DNA from 2 places in the Priestia sp. D51 genome. Region 2 is predicted to be linked to the other one. Evidence: a T-box and tRNA genes for the amino acid it is inferred to sense, from the RefSeq annotation. Region 2 holds a T-box; the other holds one or more tRNA genes.
The links. The T-box of region 2 lies ahead of thrS (threonine--tRNA ligase). A T-box ahead of a tRNA ligase gene usually reads a tRNA of that ligase, here a tRNA-Thr.

Region 1 (9,947 bases), on a different contig from region 2:
TCCGGTATTGGTGCTGTTTTAAGCATCGACCTTGAAGAAAACAAACAAGCGTTACAGTCATTTTTAAATTAGGAAAAGGTGTCCATTAGAGGACACCTTTTTTTATACTATTCAAAAAAACTTCTGTTTTTCCTCCCTATCCTTCAAAAAATTTTCAGCTTCGACAAAAAATGGAGATAAAATGGAGTTGTTTTCTAGAAAACAGCTGTTTCTTTGGAGTTCTATTTTTTCTCCTGTATGCGTATATGAAAAGAGAAGGACTTCTTTTTTATATTTTTTAGTCAAGGAGATGAAATGATGAAATTATATGGTTTTCAATCTGAAGAAGAGCGTTCCTTTCTTCATTCTACCTATAAAGTAAACCCATTGCTTTCTCATACTGGAGATGTCAAAATCAGCTTTTTATCTTTTCAAGAAAATGATTATACCCCCCGTCAAGAAGCTACGATTCCACAGCTTCTTTTAGTCGTTCACGGGGAAGGCTGGGTAGCTGGCGATAACGGACTGAAAATTTATATCAAACAAGGTGAATCAGCATTTTGGAGAGCTGGGGAATCTTTTGAAGTCGGGAGTCTAACGGCTATGACAGGACTACTGATTGAAGGATTAGATATTGCTCCTCAAAAGCTGCTTACTTCTTTCTCACGAACAAACGCAAATTAAAAAGCCGCTTTGACGCGGCTTTTTTTATTATCTTAGTAATTGAGCGTAGCTTTCTGCGCTATCTTGAATAACTTTGTCACTCAGGTCACCGCCTGCTCCTTGAAATAAAAATGGAGTTTGGAACTTCATACCTGTTAAATTTGCCATAGCTTGGAAAGGAAGAAGCAGATGATTCATTGGGTAACGGTTGTATCCCCCTTCTTGATAAGCTTCTGCAGGGCCTCCTGTCGAAGTAGCTACGACAAACTCTTTTCCCTGAAGTTTAGTACCTTTGCTTCCATAAGCCCATCCGTATGTTAAAACAACATCTTGCCACTCTTTTAAGAGTGCTGGTGAGCTGTACCAGTAAAATGGAAATTGAAAAACAATACGATCGAATTGAACAGCTAACTCCTGCTCTTTTTCTACATCAATTTTGAAATCGGGATAGTTTGCGTATAAATCATGAACGTACACATCCTCCTCTTTTTTTACTCGCTCTGCCCACGCTTTATTAATACGAGAAGATGCTAGATTTGGATGCGCTAAAATAACCAGTGTTTTCATTTGGATACTCTCCTTCTGATGTCTGTGCTTGCTTTTTTCTTTTCTATTTTTTACGCTTGCCTCTCACGTCTTGTTCACTCATTCTTTCCTTTTCCTTCAGGAAATCCGAGTTCGTTTACACTTATAAATTACCAGTATTATCATTCTGCTTCAATAAAATTGACTTTGCTTTTATCACCTTTAATTTTTTTATGTACCCAAAACGGAAGATAAAGGACAAGAAAGCTAAGAATCATGATTCCTTCAATCCATACTAAATACCAAGGATGAGGTCCAAGAACATCTAGCAAGGAAGCGTGCTCTGGCTTTTTCATCATGTATAAATAATTCGCACCGAGTAAACGATTCATGACATAGATAAAACCTCCGTACAGATTAACAAATACTACGCTTACCCATAAAGAACGAAGCGTCGGCTCATATCTGCAGGCAGCAATTAGCATACAGCAAGCAAGTACCACACCACCATGCGATACATAGAACTGCACATAGCGAAACTGGGCATACGCATAGCCGCCAAGGTCTGGGGTAATCATCGCTTGAACAGAGCTGCTGATTCCTGCGAAGTACACAAAATAAAAAAGAAATCTGCTTTTGGTTATCAGCATAACAGCAGCCAGCAGCACGACTATATCACTCAGCTGAAGAGGCAAAGAAGTTTCAACGGACCACTGATGACATCCGATTTCCCAAGCCTGGTAGGCCGTTTCTGAAGCAATTAGAACGAGTGAAAGCAAAACGAACACAAACCTCTTTTTTCGCAGCTGCTTTCGACACAAAAAAATAACTGTTCCTATGATCACGATAATGGCTAAAGTTACAAGGTGTTCAACTGAAAAAAGCTGAAAAGAATGTTGTACAGGATGACACGCAAAAAATGAATTCATAACGGCGCCTCCTCTCCATCAGAAAACAAATTTGGTACCTTTAGCTTGTTCATAAGACCTCATTTTCATTAACGCTTCTCTCACATTAAAAAGAGATTGAAACATAACGAAATCACGCCTAAAAAAAGATCCGAACGATAAATCGTTCGGATCTTTTTGTCTTCATTTTTATTTTTTAATTAATCCTTTTTTCACTAAGAATTGATGAGCGACTTCTTCAGCCGTTTTTCCTTTTGCGTTTACTTGATAGTTCATTTCACGCATTTCGTCGTCACTGATTTTACCACCCAGTTGATTTAAGATTTTTTTCAGTTCAGGGTGCTCTTTTAGCGTATCTTCACGAAGCACAGGCGCTCCTTGATACGGTGGGAAGAACTGCTGGTCGTCTTTTAAGACTTTTAAACCAAACTGTTTGATTTCAGGATCCGTTGCATAAGCATCAAGCATGTTAATATCGCCTTTTTCTACAGCGCGATAGCGAAGCTTCGGCTCCATCGTCTTAATATTCGGGAAGGTAAGGCCATATTCTTTTTGAAGGCCTACGTAGCCGTCTTCACGATCTTTAAACTCAAGCGTAAATCCTGCTTTTACTTTATCTGTTGCATTTGCCAAATCTGAAATGGTCGTTAGATTATTTTCTTTAGCAAATTCTTTTGTAACGGTCAATGTGTACGTATTATTAAACTTCATTGGATCTAAATAGACAAGGCCGAATTTCTTTTGAAATCCTTCTTTTGCCTGCTTGTACACCTGTGTTTCATCTTTGCTGTCCGGCTGTTCCTTTAGATGCGTCACAATGGCTGTCCCCGTATATTCAGGGTACAAATCAATTTCCTTGTTACGCAGAGCCTCAAATACAAATACTGTTTTTCCAAGCGACGAACGAAGATTTACTTTCATATCGGTTTGATCTTCAATTAATTCTTTGTACATATTAATTAAAATATCTTGTTCTGCGCCAATTTTCCCTCCGATAACAAGGTCTGGTTTTGTTGCGCTCATTGCTGCAAACGGAGAAACAAGAATAAGTATTAATACGATGATCATGATGAACGAGCGTTTTTTGGACCCTTTTTTAGCAGAGTGTTCAATCGTTCGCAGAATTCCATCAAAAATAAGCGCTAATAATGCTGCTGGAACGGCTCCTAATAAAATCAAACTATTATCGCTTCGGTCAATACCAAGCAAAATTAAGCTTCCGAGTCCGCCTGCTCCGATAAGAGCCACGATTGTCGCTGTACCAATAATGAGTACCATCGCTGTGCGAATTCCGGCCATAATGACAGGAAGCGCTAGAGGAAGTTCTACTTTGATTAATCGTCTCCACGAGTTCATCCCCATGGCTTTGGATGCTTCAATTAAAGATGGGTCCACTTCTTTAATTCCGGTATATGTATTTCGTACAATAGGAAGAAGCGAATATAAAAACAGTGCAATAACCGCGGGAAAGGTTCCAATTCCGACAAGAGGAATCAGTAATCCTAATAAAGCGAGTGAGGGAATGGTTTGCAGTACGGCTGTTACGCCAATGATCGGTTCAGCAATGCGGTCATGCCTCGTTAAGTACAGTCCAAGCGGCACTGAAATTAATACGGCGATCACAAGAGCCAGTACTGAAATTTGAATGTGTTCAAGAAGAGCTTGAAACAGGGCATCTCCTCGTTGATCTAATAATGTGCTTAGTGCATTCATTACAGCGTTCCTCCTTCTTTCGTTTTATCAGAAAGAAACGCTAATAGAGTTTTGCGCGTTACAACGCCAATGCGTTTGCTCCCTTTTTTCACAGCTATTGCTTCATGGTCGTAAAGGGCGTCCATTGCCTGCTGAACAGTGGCGGTTGAAGCTAGCTCTTCAGTAGGTTCTACGTCTGGCTGTTCACTTTCTTTGACAAACATATCCAATGTCTCAAATAAAGTATTTCCTTGATTTCCAATAAATGTTTTTACAAACTCATTTTTAGGCTTTTGAATGAATTCCTCCGGGGTGCCAACTTGAACAATTTCCCCATCTTTCATCAGGCAGATACGATCTCCAAGCGTCATGGCTTCGCTCATATCATGCGTAACAAACACAAATGTTTTTTTGATTTTTTCTTTTAAGCTAATAACATCTTGTTGAAGCTGTTCGCGGCTTAACGGATCGAGGGCGCTAAAGGGTTCGTCCATTAAAATAACGGGGGGATCAGCTGCGAGGGCACGTGCTACACCTACACGTTGCTGCTGGCCACCTGAGAGCTCAGACGGCTTTCGGTTTCGATATTGCTTTGGGTCTAGTCCTACCAAGGTAAGCAGTTCATCAATACGCGTTTTGATTTTGTTTTTCTTCCAATGCTTCATCTCCGGTACAATGGCTATATTCTCAGCAATGGTCATATGAGGAAAAAGAGCAATCTGCTGTAGCACATAACCAATGTTCCAGCGTAGCTCATGTATGTTGTGGTCCGATACGAGCTTATCTTTTATGTATAGTTCTCCTTCGGTAATATCATGAAGACGGTTAATCATTTTTAAGGTGGTTGTTTTCCCACATCCACTCGGACCAATTAAAACGAAAAACTCTCCTTCTTTTATTTCTAGATTAATATTTTTCACGGCGGTCGTACCGTCTGGATATTGCTTTGACACATTCTTAAACGTAATCAAATTATCGTTCACACTCCCTGTTGAAATTTAACCCCTAGTTTCGTGTACCCAATACTTAGAGGCAATAAACATTCTTTTAAGAATATTTCTAAATATGATTCATAAGACATAGTGGAAAAGATACACATGTTTTCTAACAGCCTCCTAATAAGGCTATCAAACTGTTAAAGTTTTCACAAGGCGGGGAAGAATAATTCGGAGAATAAATTTAAAGCCAATTCAAATAAAAAAACCTTCTTTCAACAAGAAAGAAGGTTTTTGAGTATGCTAGCGACAGGGATCGAACCTGCGACCTCTTGCTTACCATGCAAGTGCTCTACCTACTGAGCTACACCAGCGTCTTGGAAAATTATATCACGTTTAAATTTATTTAGGAAGCGCTTTTTTAAATTTTTTTATTGGTATATTCTCTAATTGGCGTCTTCTGAAATTCGCACTTTCTACAAAGTTCCATATTTTATGTTAGAACTTCTCACATAAATTGTGTGAATTTTCTTTTTTTATATTACCCTTAGTAAAAGAGCTTACAAAAGAAAGGAAGAAAATAGATGGAACAACAACCAACCATGACCAAATCAAAAACGGCAACTCCCTACCCAAGAGACTGCACGTTCAGCCTGGAAGATTGGACGACGCTCGCTAAGTATTGGTACCCCGTCGCACGCTGCAGTGATGTAACTGAGAAACCAACGTCTGTAAAACTGCTAGATGTAAATCTAGTTCTATACCGCACCACACACAAAGTTGTAGCGGCACGCGATTTATGCGTTCACCGAGGGACCCCGCTTAGCATGGGCTGGGTGGAAGATGATGAAATTGTCTGTCCTTACCACGGCTTCCGCTACGCAACGGACGGCGCATGCACGTCGATTCCAGCTCACCCTGACGCCAACATTTCTCCCCGCCTCTGTATGGCCGTCTATCCAGTTATTGAACGATTTGGATTAGTTTGGACTTCCCTGACAGGAGAACAAGATAACCTGCCTTACTTCAATGCGTGGGAAGACCCTGATTTTCAGCAAATTGTTTGTCCGAGCTTTGATATCATGGGTTCAGCCGGTCGTCAAATGGAAGGCTTTTTAGACGTAGCTCATTTTGCTTGGGTTCACACGGACACATTTGGTGATCGAAACAACGCCTTTGTGCCTAAATATAAAGTAAGCGATACAGACTATGGGCTTCATGTAGAATATACGAGCACCGTGAGCAATTATTCCAAAGAACAGCAGCATTTAAATCCACCTGATTTTAAATGGCTTCGCGTCTTTGATGTTTATCCGCCGTTTACAGCTACGCTAAAAGTATACTTCCCAGAAGGCGCAGAGCTGTGGATTATGAATGCAGTCTCTCCTATTTCAGCCCGCGAAACACGTTTATTCGCGCCAATCGCTCGAAACTTTGACAAAGATTCTCCCGTTGAAGGTGTGTATGACTTTAACCTTCGCGTCTTTGACGAAGACCGTGAAATGGTTGAAAATCAAAAACCTGAAGACTTGCCTTTAGACCTGCAGATGGAAGCGCATATTATGGCTGATCAAACGTCTATCGGCTACCGGAAATTATTAAAGAAAATGGGCTTAAGCTTTAGATATACAAGCTGAAAAAATCCCCGCTGTCTCAGCGGGGATTTCTTTTTTATTTAGCAAACTGCTCGCGTCCTGCTTTTTCCTTTATCATTTCATCTTCACTTGCCGGCGTTGCTCGTTTCATAAACAATGAAAGAATTAAGGCAACCACCACTAGGACTACAGAGATAGCAAACGCATCGTTAATCCCTTGTACCATTGCCTGCATCCCAATCTGCTCTTTCATTTGAGCTGCCCCGGCTGCGGTTGCATTAGCTGCTCCTGCTCCGCTCATTGCATCTTGAGCGAGCTCTTTTGCATGAGTAGCTGTACGGTTTGACATCACCGTTACTAAAAGAGCCGAACCAATAGCTCCCGATACTTGTTGAAGCGTATTGTTCATGGCAGTACCATGCGGATTAAAGCGCTGCGGCAGCTGATTTAATCCGTTTGTCATAACCGGCATCATCACCATAGACATTCCGAACATGCGAAGCGTGTAAAGCGTAATGAGCGTTGTATACGTCGTATCAAGCTCTAAGTTACTGAAGAAATACGTCGTAACAGCTGTAATCGTTAGACCCGTTACAGCCAATGCACGCGCTCCGAATTTATCAAATAATTTTCCGGTAATCGGTGACATTACACCCATTAGCAGCGCACCTGGAAGCATTAGTAATCCTGAATGAAGCGGAGAGATGCCTCGTACCGTTTGAACATAAATTGGCATTAGCAGCATGGCTGAGAATAATGCCATTGTGATCACCATCGAAATCGTTGATGATAAAGCAAACATTGGATATTTAAAAATGCGGAATTCAAGCATCGGTGTTTTAAGCTTGAACTGACGTGTAATAAATAAAATCAGCGCCACAGCTCCTACGATAATGGTACCGTATACTTCCACAGAATCCCAGCCTTTATCCCCTGCTGAGCTAAACCCGTATAGAAGTCCGCCAAATCCAATTGTAGATAGCAAAAGGGATAAAAAATCCAAATTGATTTCCACTTTTTCTTTTTTGTCTTTTAATAGGAAGAAAGCGCCTATTAATACAATGGCTGCGATTGGCGTAACAAGGTGGAACAGCATTCTCCACTCATAGTGTTCAATTAGCCATCCTGATAATGTAGGACCAATTGCCGGAGCAAAAATCATAACTAAACCGAAAATCCCCATCGCAGCTCCGCGTTTTTCTAATGGAAAACTTGTGAGCAATACGTTCATTAAAAGCGGCATCATAATAGCTGCGCCTGACGCTTGAATAATACGAGCGGTTAACAACACAGAAAATACGGGCGAAGCACCTGCAAGTATTGTTCCTGCTGTAAATAAAGTCATCGCCGTTAAAAATAAGCCTCTGACAGAATAGCGCTGAATTAAAAAAGCGGTAGTTGGAATCATAATACCATTCACTAACATATAACCAGTAGAAAGCCACTGGACAGTTGACGTTGTCACATCTAAGTCTTTCATAATAGACGGCAGCGCCACATTTAATAACGTTTCATTCAATAATGAGATAAAAGCGCCAATTAACAAAATAGCAATTATGCCATAAGGCGGCTTTTCCATTTGATTTATCGATCGACTCATTATTGTACCTCCTTATACTTTAGGTTCATTTTTTTAGACACGTGTTCTACATAGAGTATATTATACTGTGAGTTCAATTTATGCAAGTGAAAAATCTTACGTTCACGTTCTTTACTTTCTCAACTTTTTTAGTCCTATAATCCTTTTATACCAATATATTGTCGTGATATCGTTCAGTTTTCTGAAAAGAACATTTGTGTAAACGCTTTAAATCATGTATCATAAAGTTGGACCATGAGTCTAATTTTATATTTAGGTGATAATAATGAATAACCGAAAACAGCAAGTTGTAAAAAATGCACACCATCTCTTCGTTGAAAAAGGATTTCAAGCTACGTCTATTCAAGACATCATTGATTATAGCGGCATTTCAAAAGGAACATTCTACAACTATTTTTCTTCAAAAAATGAATTATTAATCGCTGTTTTTACATGGCTTCATACGACCATTGAACAAGAGCGGAATCAGCTGCTGGTTGGTAAAAGTCTGACCGATGTAGATGTATTTATTAAACAGATCGATGCACAGATGAAAAACCATCACAAACACAAATTTTTTACATTACTTGAAGAAGTATTTGTTTCCAATGACCCTGATTTAAAAGCATACATAAAAAAAACCCAGTTTATTGAAGTAAACTGGTTCTACAAACGGTTCATTGATTTATTTGGTCAAGAAAAGAAACCTTACCTGCTAGATTGTGCAATTATGTTTCTTGGCATGCTTCACCGCAACTTTCACTATAACTTTATGGTCAATGGTACAAAGACTGATCCCCATGAGATTATAACTTACAGCGTTAAGCGTCTGCTTCCTCTTGTAGACGAAGTAGCAAATTCAGGAGACATTTTGCTCGATCCGCAAACGATTAAAGAATGGCTTCCATCTTGCCCAAATACTAAAAATCAAATAGAACAGGACATTTCCGCAGCACTTATCGATTTAAAAAAGCAGGTTCACAAACAATTTACGGATGAATTTGAACGTCAAAAATGTACAGAGCTTATTAGTTTTATTGAAGAAGAGCTGTTTAAACAATCAAATCCCCGCAAGTTTGTTGTGGATAGTGCCCTTCATTCATTAAAGCAGCTGCCTGTTAACAACAGTAAAACGAACCTAGAGGAACTGCAAACGATGATTGATCAGTATGTGAGTGAACTTCAATCAACAGCTAGAAGCAACTAAACATATGAAATTCACGCTCACCATGACAACAAAAAACGAACGATTATGATTTTTTAATTAATCGTTCGTTTTTTTGTAATTCCAACTAAAATACTTTTATCCCAGCCTCTTTTTTATTTTCCTCCAGTAAACGAAATTCCTTTAATGAAATATTTGTTAAAAAACGCATAAATGAGCAAAATTGGAAGTGTAAAAACCATGGAAGCTGCCATAATATAGTTCCAATAACTGATATACTGACCTTTAAATGTGTTAAGGCCTAAAGTCAACGTGAACATATTTTCATCAGACATCACAATTAAAGGCTTCATAAAATCATTCCAAAACCCCATAAATACAAAAATCGTTTGTGCTGCTAAGGCAGGTTTTGCAAGTGGAAGGACTATTTTGAAGAATGTTCCAAACTTCGATAACCCATCCAACTCCGCTGCTTCTTCAAGCTCTTTTGGGAAATTAATAAAAAATTGACGCATCATAAATATAAAAGTCGCATTTACCATTCCCGGTACAATCATTCCCTGATAGGTATTTAACCAGCCTAACTCTTTTAAAATTAAAAAATTAGGAATCATCGTTACTTGTCCAGGAATCATAAGCACCGCTAAAATAATAATAAATAAACTTTTCTTTCCCGGGAAACTGAGGCGTGCAAGGGCATAACCAGCCATTGAGTTAAATAGCAAATTCAGAGCTGTTCCTACTACGGCAATAAATAAGCTATTAAACATCCAGCGAGGGAACAGCTTTTGTTCCACAAAAATTTGTTTATAGTTGTCTAGCGTAAAGTGTTTCGGAATAAAGTTCACCGTACCTGACACAATTTCTTCTAGCGTTTTAAAAGAAGCGGACAGCGCCCAAATAAAT
Region 2 (9,947 bases):
TGATACTGTCTGATAGGGTTCCGACTTGGCCTTGCTGAGCTGAAAGATTCTCATTTGCTTGTTGAAGACCGGTTTGAATGGTAGTAAGCTGTTTGCTGATTGCTGCAAGCTGAGGAACCGCTTGCTGCACATTTCCTGTTGTAGAGAGCTGAGTGCTGACAAGCTGCAGCTGTTGATTAACTTGAGCTAATCCGTCTGCGGCAGGTGCAAGTGACCCGCCAGATTCTTTAGAAGCAGAACCCGTTTGGTCGGCTATTTGATTTAGCCCTTTTTCAATATCACTTAATCCTTTTTGTACATCTCCGATTCCTTTAACAGCATCTTTGATTCCGTCTGATACAGAGCCCAGCTGTGAATTAACATATAAATCATCAATCTTTTCTCCCGTAGGCTGTGTGATCGTCATAACAGAATCCACGTGATCCACTTTTTCAATTGCTTTGCTTATATTTCCTAAATACGGAATAACATCCGCCTTTGTTAACTCTTTATCTCCTTTAATAATAACATTGACAGGAAATGCTTTTCCTTCTCCCAGTGCGTCACTGATAGCATTTAGTCCTTTTATAGATTTATAATCACTGCTTATTTCAGCAGTAGAATCAAACGATACTTTTGAGTCATACGTTACAATAAAAGGCACGGTAATAATCGCTGTAATGACTAAAAATACGAACGGTCGCGCTACTGCCTTTCTTCCTAAAAACCTCCACAGCTTATTATCGCTATGAGAAGCCACTTTTTTAGATGGCCAAAATAATTTTTCTCCAAGCGTAACCATAAAAAGTGGCAGCAAGGTAAATAAAATCACTAGCAGCACACCAACTCCCACTGCTACGCCAACGGCCGATTGGAAAATAGCAAACTTGGCAAATCCGATGGCTGCAAAACCAATAAATACGGCAATTCCGCTGATGAATAACGTTCTTCCTGCTGTACGGTAAGCCGTGATCGTGGCTTCTACTTTATCATGTCCGTTAGCCAATTCTTCACGGAAACGGTTAAGTAAAAGAATGCAATAATCCGTACCTATTCCAAACAAAATAGCTACTAAGAACGTTTGCGTGAACGTTGAGATTGGAAAATCGACATTTTCAACTAAAATACCTAGTAACGATTGACTGATTAAGTATGTGATTCCCACAATTAAAATAGGAATAAACGGCGTCACGACTGAACGGAAAACGAGTAGAAGCAAACCTAAAATCAAGAAGATAGTAATAAACTCGGTTTTCTTTAACCCTTCTTCTGAACTGTGTGCAAAATCCTGATTAATAAGAGATGCACCTGTTACATATGCCGTAACGTCTTTTGGCACGCTGTCATAAATCTGATTCGCTATTTTTTCAACTTTTTCATCCGATCCACTGACAGTAACCGGAACTAAAACGGTTTTTTTGTCTTTAGACATTAATTGGTTACGAACATCTTGATCATCTGTTAAAGGCGTTGTAACATCTTTTACACCTTTAATTTTCTCTGTCTTATCAATGATTTTCTGTATCTGTTTCTCACTATCTTTATCTAATGCGTTATCTAGCTTGATCACCATGCTGATGGTGTTACTGTCTTCCCCGGCATTTTTGAGAATTTGGCTGGCCCTAGATGAAACGGCATTATCAGGAAGCTGAGACTGTCCTTTTTCACTTGCGAGCTTTGTTAAATTGGGTGCCGTTAGCATCAATATGACCGTTAAAGCTAAAATAAAGGCCGCAATCACCCATTTAAATTTCACAATAAATTTCATTTTTTGCTTTCCCCTTTTATAGTTAACTTTTCTTTTGCCATTGTAAGAATTTCAATAAATGTATCTATTTTTTCTTCTTCTACATCATCAAACAAATTCTCAATGATACTAAAACACGCGGCATTTCCGTCATGTATTACCTTTTCTCCTTCAGCCGTAATCTTAATAAGCTTAGAACGTTTATCGCTCTCTAGTTCATTAGTGTCCCACTCCACAAGCCCTTTTTCGAGCAGTTTTTTAATTCGATTCGAAATGGCACTTTTATGAACACCTTGCAAGACAGCGAGACTGCCAGGTGAAGATGGACCTTTAATCATTAAACTATTTAACAAATCAAACTGCTGCCTTGAGACATGTTCGAAGAGGTTATGGCTCAGCTCTCTGTGAATGACTTCTGTTCCTACAAACAGCACTTCTTCAAAAAGTTCTACAGCTTGATATAACTTGCTTTTCGTCACTTCTTTCCCTCCTTTACTCATTTAGTTTATAGGTATAAACTATTCAACTTTAAAAATAGTTTATAGGACTAAACTTTATTCTGTCAATAAATTTATGTCTGACTGTCTTCATATATGATAAAGATAAAAGGAATCCTAAAAGATACCGCTTACATCAGCTTTTTTGGTTGTCAAAGCTCAATCACTTAAGTATTATTAGTAATTGACTTCTTTTCAAGGAGATATAAATTTTATACACAGAAAGGGTGATCACACATGAATACAATGCATACCAATGAGCAGGTCAGTAAGAAGGATTCCTTTCCAATTGCTCTTATCTCGTTGACTCTTGGAGCTTTTGCTATTGGAATGACGGAATTTGTTATTATGGGGATACTGCCTAACGTTGCGGAAGATCTTCATGTTAGCATTTCGACTGCTGGTCAGCTAATTACAAGCTATGCTTTAGGAGTAGCAATCGGCGCGCCAATTTTAACTATTTTTACTCATCGACTTCCTCAAAAGCTTCTGCTTTGTTTACTTATGCTTTTATTTATTCTCGGAAATGCGATTGCTATTATTGCACCCAGCTATGGGATTTTAATGGGAGCTCGTTTAGTTACGGCATTATGTCACGGTACTTTCTTTGGAGTAGGCGCTGTTATTGCTTCACGGCTCGTACAACCTCATAAACGTGCAAGTGCTGTCGCAACGATGATGGCAGGTTTAACCATTGCAAATATAATCGGCGTTCCTGTGGGAACATTCATTGGGCAACACTTAGGCTGGAGAGCTTCGTTTGGGGCTATTACGATCATGGGGATTATTGCATTTATTGGTATTATTCTGTTTATCCCAAAGCTTGGTCAAGACAAATTAACGGGTCTAAAACAGCAGTTTGCTGCTTTTACTCAACCAAAACTTCTTGTGATGCTTCTTTTAAGCGCGATAGGATGCGGCAGTTTATTTACTGTATTTACGTACATTACACCGCTTCTTGAAGACGTTACAGGAGTAAGTGAACATAGTGTTACGTGGATTCTTGTATTATATGGATGCGGCGTTACGCTCGGAAACGTTGTTGGAGGCAAGCTAGCAGACTGGAAGTTAATGCCTTCGGTTGTAGGTATATTTGCTTTTCTTTGTATTGTGCTGACTATTTTTACGTTCACTGTTAAAAGCCCAACAGCAGCTATTATCACGCTGTTTTTCTGGGGAGCAGCAGCGTTTGCTGTAATGCCTGGTATTCAAGTGAAAATTATGAACTTAGCACAGGAAGCACCTGCTTTAGCTTCTACTTCGAATCACTCATTTGCTAACTTAGGAAATGCTTTTGGCGCCTTTTTCGGAGGCGTAATTATTAACCATATGGGACTTCCTTCACTTCCTTGGGTTGGCGCCATTTTTGTAGGAACGGCTTTTGTTATTAGCACTTGTCTTTTTATTGTGGAAACACGCAAAAAACATAGTGAACAATCGTCCTGACTGTCTAACAACTGAACAAAAAGCAAAAAAAGAGCCTTCCTTGGATGAAAGGCTCTTTTTTTGCTAGCTCGCTTTTCTCATTTCTTTACTTGTTAATCGACTGTGTTTACGAGAATAACCTATATACACAAATATACCAAGCACAATCCATATGCTAAAATACAGCCATGTTGTTTTAGGAAGATTAATCATTAAAAATAAACAAGATAATACAGATAAAATTGGTAAAATCGGGACAAACGGCATTGTAAATCCGCGTTTTAAAGTTGGATGCGTTTTACGTAAGATGATAATGCTGACGCCCACCATGCCGAAAGTTAAAAGAGCACCGATATTTGCTAAATTCGCAAGTTCTTTTAGATCAATAAACCCTGAAATTAACGCTCCGATAATCCCTACTAGCCAAGTGGAAAGAGTCGGAACTCCTGTTTTCTCATTTGTTTTAGCAAATGCTTTTGGCAGCAAGCCGTCACGGCTCATTGAGAATAAAATGCGTGTTGCTGCATAAATGTAGGCGAAAATAACAGCCATGATTCCAATGACAGCTCCTGCAGCAATAATTCCTGCCACTGCATTTTGTCCTACTGAATGAAGAACATAGGCCATTGCTTCTGGAACGTTCAGTTCCTTATAAGAAACAACCCCTGTCATAACAAGGCATACTGCTACATAAATAATCGTGCAGATCACGAGTGAACTAATAATTCCAATGGGCAAATTACGCTGCGGATTCTTTACTTCTTCTGCTGATGTAGATAAGGCATCAAAACCTAAGAAAGCAAAAAATACGGCCGCACCTCCTGTCACAACACCTTCAATTCCATAAGGCATAAAAGGTGTCCAATTAGACGGTTTTACATAAAAAGCTCCTACAATAATAAAAAGAAGGATAATAAACAATTTAACAAGCACCATAAAGTTGTTCACTTTTTTACTTTCTTTTGTTCCTCTTGAAAGCAGCCATGTAATAAGAAGCGTAATACAAATAGCAGGAAGGTTTACTAGACCTCCATTTGCAGGGATTGTAATCAATTCTTTTGGCAGTGAAAAACCAAATCCTTCTAAAAAGTTGTTAAAATAAGAAGACCAGCCGTTTGCTACTGCTGACATCGTTAATAAATAGACGGAAAGCAATGTCCATCCCATTAAGTGTGCTACCACTTCGCCGATGGTTGCATATGTATAGGTGTAAACGCTCCCAGATACAGGTATAGTTGAAGCAAATTCCGCATAGCACAGCGCTGCAAAACCGCATACAATAGAAGCCAGTATAAAAGAAAAAATAACGGCTGGCCCCGCATCGTTAGCAGCTACTAAGCCTGTTAAAACTAAAACCCCCGTTCCTATTACGGCTCCAATACCAAGAAGAGTCAAATCGAATGCCCCTAATGTTTTGACTAGAGATTTGTTTTGACTTTGTTCTAATAATTGCTCGATTGACTTCTTTTTAAATAGTTTTCCCATTGCACTCTCTCCTCTCTGTTGCCACTCATCCATTAAAAAACTTAAAAATGACGTCTTTTCCTATTTGACTACGCGTTTTTACTTCAGATACAGAAGTAATTATATAGAAATAATTACTAACTTGTCTATTAGTATACTAATATCATTATATATATTTCAAGAGTTTTTGTAAGCGATTTCTTAATCTCTCTCTATTTTGTCTTTATCAACTAAATAAAGAAATCATCGTTGTGATTATGCATAATAAGTTTGAATAAAATTAATATTCTAAAAAATAAATAGATTCATTTCCAGATAGTTTTTTTCGCTACCTATCTTCAAATATAAATTCCTGACATAGGGATTATTTACAGAACGATGAATGTTTTACCTCAACGGGTGTTATAATGATGAAAACTGAAGCGTATGAAGGGCGGAGAGAGATGCTTAACTTACTTATTGGCTGTATTTTACTAGCATTAGGAGTGTACTTTATGTTTAAATTTCTTTTTTATTCTCCTTCTAAAAAGAAGCGAGGTCAGCAACCTATGAACAAATTGTCAAATGAAGATTCAGCTCCATCAAATGCAAACGATTCGAATGGGATAAGATAATTTTTTTCACAAAATACCGGCGTTTGTCTAAGGCAAAAGTTATACTGCCGATATATAATATCTTATACCCTTCTAGTTCAATATTCCCTTCATTTTGGTGTAAGACAAGATGAAGGGAATCACTATCCGACTTAAAAAATCGGATTTTTCTATTTAGCAAGGTAAATGGCTTCAATAAACTCTGTTTGAATTTTTTTCTTTATTCAAGTGTGCAGCTGCCTCTTCAACACTTACTGTTCCAATGTTTTTCTTCCCGTGCTTTCGCATAGCAAGCGATTTATTTTCTACTTCTTTATCTCCTATTACGGCCATATAAGGAACTTTGAGCATTTCGGCTTCTCTAATTTTCAGACCTATTTTTTCAATACGATCATCCACTTCAACACGATACCCTTGTGACTCCAGCTCGTGTTTCACCTTGTATGCATATTCCACATGCGGCGGTGCAATAGGCAAAAGCTTAAATTGAACAGGAGCCAGCCAAAGAGGAAATTGACCTTCATAATGTTCAATCAAGATGGCCATAAATCGTTCAACGGAACCGTATATAGCGCGGTGAATCATTACGGGACGGTGCGGTTTATTGTCCTCTCCAATATACATACAGTCAAACTTCTCTGGCATTAAGAAATCAAGCTGAACTGTTCCGCACTGCCAGCTGCGGCCTAGGGAATCTAAAATATGAAAATCGATTTTCGGCCCGTAAAAAGCTCCGTCTCCTTCATTTACCTGATAGTTTAAGCCTTTTTCATTTAGCACCGATTGAAGCGACTTTTCTGCTTGATTCCATGTTTCAATATCTCCCATAAATTTTTCAGGACGTGTGGATAGCTCCACTTTGTAATCAAAGCCAAAATGTGAATAAAAGTCATGGATAAACGCTAGAATGCGGCTAATCTCAACTTCAATCTGATTAAGTTCTACGAATAAATGCGCATCGTCCTGTGTGAATGACCGGACTCTTAGCAGTCCGTTTAAAGAGCCCGAAAGCTCGTGGCGGTGAACCAATCCAAGTTCTGCGTATCGAATGGGAAGTTCTCGATAGCTTCTTCGCTTGCTGTTAAACAATAAAATGGCTCCCGGACAATTCATCGGTTTAATCGCATAGTTTTGTTTGTCAACATTTGAAAAATACATATTTTCATGATAGTGCTCCCAATGCCCTGATTGTTCCCATAGCTCCTGTTTCATCATGATGGGAGTTTTTATCTCTTGATAGCCTGCTTTGTAATGCTTTTGTTTCCAGTAGTTTTCTAACTCATTTCGAACAATCATTCCGTTAGGTAAGAAAAACGGCATACCAGGAGCTTCTTCCATCGACATAAACAGCTCCAGTTCTTGACCTAATTTTTGATGATTTCGTTTTTCTGCTTCCATTTGTTTCGACATGTTCATTCCTCCAATATGTTTTTATTCAACAAAAAAACCGCACTCATCCCTAGTAAAGGGACGAATGCGGCCGTGGTACCACCCTAATTCCGTAAAATACCTATACGTATTTTACGCTTAAAAAGATAACGGTTTTACCGGTTGCAGTTTCAGTGTACACACATTCCCCGCCGCAGCTCCAAGGTGGTAAATTCATTTCGTTTTCTAAGGGTTCTCAGCCAGTGACCCTACTCTCTGTAAAGAAAATCCAAAAATGATTCATGTCCTTTTCAATGCTTGTATATTCATTTTTTCTACATAAAAAACCGCACTCATCCCTAGTGAAGGGACGAATGCGGTCGTGGTACCACCCTAATTCCGTAAAATACCTGTATGCATTTTACGCTCAAAAAAGATAACGGTTTTACCGATTGCAGTTTCAGTTATGCACATTCCCTGCAATAGCTCTAAGGTGGTAAATTAGATGATTTCTTAAGGGCTCCCAGCCGCTGACCCTATTCTCTGCGAAGAAAACGGCACCTAATTCATGTCCTTTTCATTGCCAAATAATGTTTGTTAGTTGTTAAAAGTGATTATAGTGTATAAATTTTACAGAAGTCAAGAAATAATTTTTATTTTTTAATGTTATAGAATTAATTTATGCTTAAATTTCCGAAAAGTTACTTAGGAATATATGGGCTTAAAAAGTTTTTTATTATAATATTAACACCTGCATTTTATTTTGTTTTTACCTTTATTGTGTAAAAATAAAGGCAAAAAAGAAAGATATTACAAGCACTTATTTGCTTTATCTAAGTATTATTAGCGAATTAAAATCCAGTATTGCTCAAATCAGAATAAGTAACATAGCACAAGTATCATCAGTTTTTTTATTTATATACTAGAATATTAAATATACCTTTTTCTACTTACACCAATATTAGGCTTGAACTCGTCGAAACTATTTTTTATCTATCTTTAGACGGAAGCTCCTGGTACATGCTTCCACTTTGCGGAAAAATCCGTTTTTTCCTGAGTTGTTCTTTAAGAATAACATCAAGCTGCCGCTGAATTTTCCTTGTTTCATTTGTTGAAAAATACGGGTAAGCCAAATTTACTGTTTCTAACGTATCCTTGGTCAAATTGTACATTTCAATTTGATCCGGAACCGATGTTTCTTTAAGGTTAGTAAGATCTACAGGGTAACTTTCATATTGCTCTCGGTGGATGACTTCATCTTTTTCGTTAGGTGCTGACCGAAATTGCGGATTATCATGGTATCGAGCGTATTTCCGGATTTCCTTTTCTGCGGCTGATTGAAACTCGACAATGACCGCTTGAATGTGATTAGGCTGAACGACTGACGGATAGCTTTCTCCTAAAAAATTTGTTTGGTGAAGTCCTTTTGTCGGGTCATCATCCGTCATAAAGAAAATCGGTGCTTTTTCTTGATAGAGCGATGTTTCTCCTCTCAACGTTCCTGAGAGGTCTCGCCCAACAAATGGATGTACTTCCGTATGACTTTTTTGCAATTGCTTTTGAACAGCGGAAGCATCGATATTAGCCAAGCTAAGCATTGTCGGGATCAAGTCAACGTGACTAGTCAGTACGTCTGTACGTTGATAACTAGGAAACAAATGCTTGTTATGAATGAGAAGCGGCACGTGAATCGACTCTTCATACATGTTGTACCATTTTTGATGTAGTCCTCCGTGAGCCCCCAGCAAATCACCGTGATCCGACGTGAAAATAATAATAGTATTGTCATAGAACGAAGATTGTTCTATAGTCTGAAGGACTTTCAAAATTTGTTTGTCAACATTTTTTTGAAGCTGATAATATAAGCGCCGGTAGAAACTAGAATTTGGCGTCGGCTGCAGCGCTTTTGGATAGATGTATTTATAGCTGCTTTGAGCGCTAGGCTTTGTGTGTAAGGATTCTCGAATGGTAGGTGGCGGCTCGATGTTCGGAATTGTTTCGTCAATAGAAAACTGAAACATGGGAAGGTGTTTGGTAATCGCTCCGAACAGCGCAATGTCATGCGGGTTCACAAACGAAGCTACCATGAGCCAAGGCTGCGAAGTCTTTTGATATTCTAATCGTTGAATATGCTCTATGATTTCCTCTGCATATATTTCGTCTCGTCCGCTCACTCCAATGGCCGCAGATGAACCAGAATTGTGCGGGTTTCTCCCCTCTGGCTCTGGACCAATCCAGCCTGAAAAACCAAACTTTTCAAGCTTATTAGCCCGTTGATAGAGGGACTCTTTTTCTGGATCGGGTATTCCTGTTTGCATCTGGTAGCTAGAAAAAACGTTATGTGTTCCTGGAATTAAGATGTTCTCATCAGAAATATGCCATTTTCCTTTATAAAAGGTTTGATACCCAGCCTGCTTAAAATAATCTCCCATCATTGGGACGGTATTAGGCTGCAGCCAAAACATATCAGGATCTTGTGACTTCTTTGCGATACCTTGCGTTTGCGTAACTCCGTGCAAGGAAGGGTACTGCCCTGTAAACAATGTAGCTCGACTCGGTGAACAGGCTGTAGAACCGACGTAGTGACGAGTGAATGACATCCCGTGCTGTTTTAAAAATTCATGTGCTTTTAAATAGTTTTTTCGCCACTTTTTTACTTCTTTACTTTCATATACGGGTGGAAATCGTTCTTCGTCCACCATAATTAACAAAAAATTAGGCTGCTCCTTCATCTTTACTCCTCCACGTGTTTATCAAATTTTCTGTATTGATAAACTATGTAAAAAGGACTTTTTTTAGACGAACGGAGTACGGTTCATGTCTTTTTATATCCAAACAAAAAAAAGACTTGGAGGATTTCTCTAAGCCTTTCAT

Region 1: it has a tRNA-Thr gene. The T-box ahead of thrS (threonine--tRNA ligase) is inferred to sense a tRNA for this amino acid. The anticodon was not compared.

The regions. Positions count from the first base shown of each region.
Region 1 is NZ_JBLTIR010000001.1:962,753-972,699, reverse strand. Features, by position in the region: gene ACNHOZ_RS05050 (LCP family protein) at 1-72, shown strand, start outside; gene ACNHOZ_RS05045 (hypothetical protein) at 298-663, shown strand; gene ACNHOZ_RS05040 (NAD(P)H-dependent oxidoreductase) at 691-1,209, opposite strand; gene ACNHOZ_RS05035 (YwaF family protein) at 1,350-2,096, opposite strand; gene ACNHOZ_RS05030 (ABC transporter permease/substrate-binding protein) at 2,265-3,788, opposite strand; gene ACNHOZ_RS05025 (ABC transporter ATP-binding protein) at 3,788-4,738, opposite strand; tRNA gene ACNHOZ_RS05020 (tRNA-Thr) at 5,004-5,076, opposite strand; gene ACNHOZ_RS05015 (aromatic ring-hydroxylating oxygenase subunit alpha) at 5,287-6,339, shown strand; gene ACNHOZ_RS05010 (DHA2 family efflux MFS transporter permease subunit) at 6,374-7,897, opposite strand; gene ACNHOZ_RS05005 (TetR/AcrR family transcriptional regulator) at 8,163-9,083, shown strand; gene ACNHOZ_RS05000 (carbohydrate ABC transporter permease) at 9,197-9,947, opposite strand, start outside.
Region 2 is NZ_JBLTIR010000004.1:1,584-11,530, forward strand. Features, by position in the region: gene ACNHOZ_RS16740 (MMPL family transporter) at 1-1,747, opposite strand, end outside; gene ACNHOZ_RS16745 (MarR family winged helix-turn-helix transcriptional regulator) at 1,744-2,205, opposite strand; gene ACNHOZ_RS16750 (MFS transporter) at 2,461-3,669, shown strand; gene ACNHOZ_RS16755 (amino acid permease) at 3,733-5,133, opposite strand; gene ACNHOZ_RS16760 (hypothetical protein) at 5,523-5,726, shown strand; gene thrS (threonine--tRNA ligase) at 5,898-7,115, opposite strand; T-box leader at 7,169-7,397, opposite strand; T-box leader at 7,437-7,663, opposite strand; gene ACNHOZ_RS16770 (sulfatase-like hydrolase/transferase) at 8,063-9,805, opposite strand.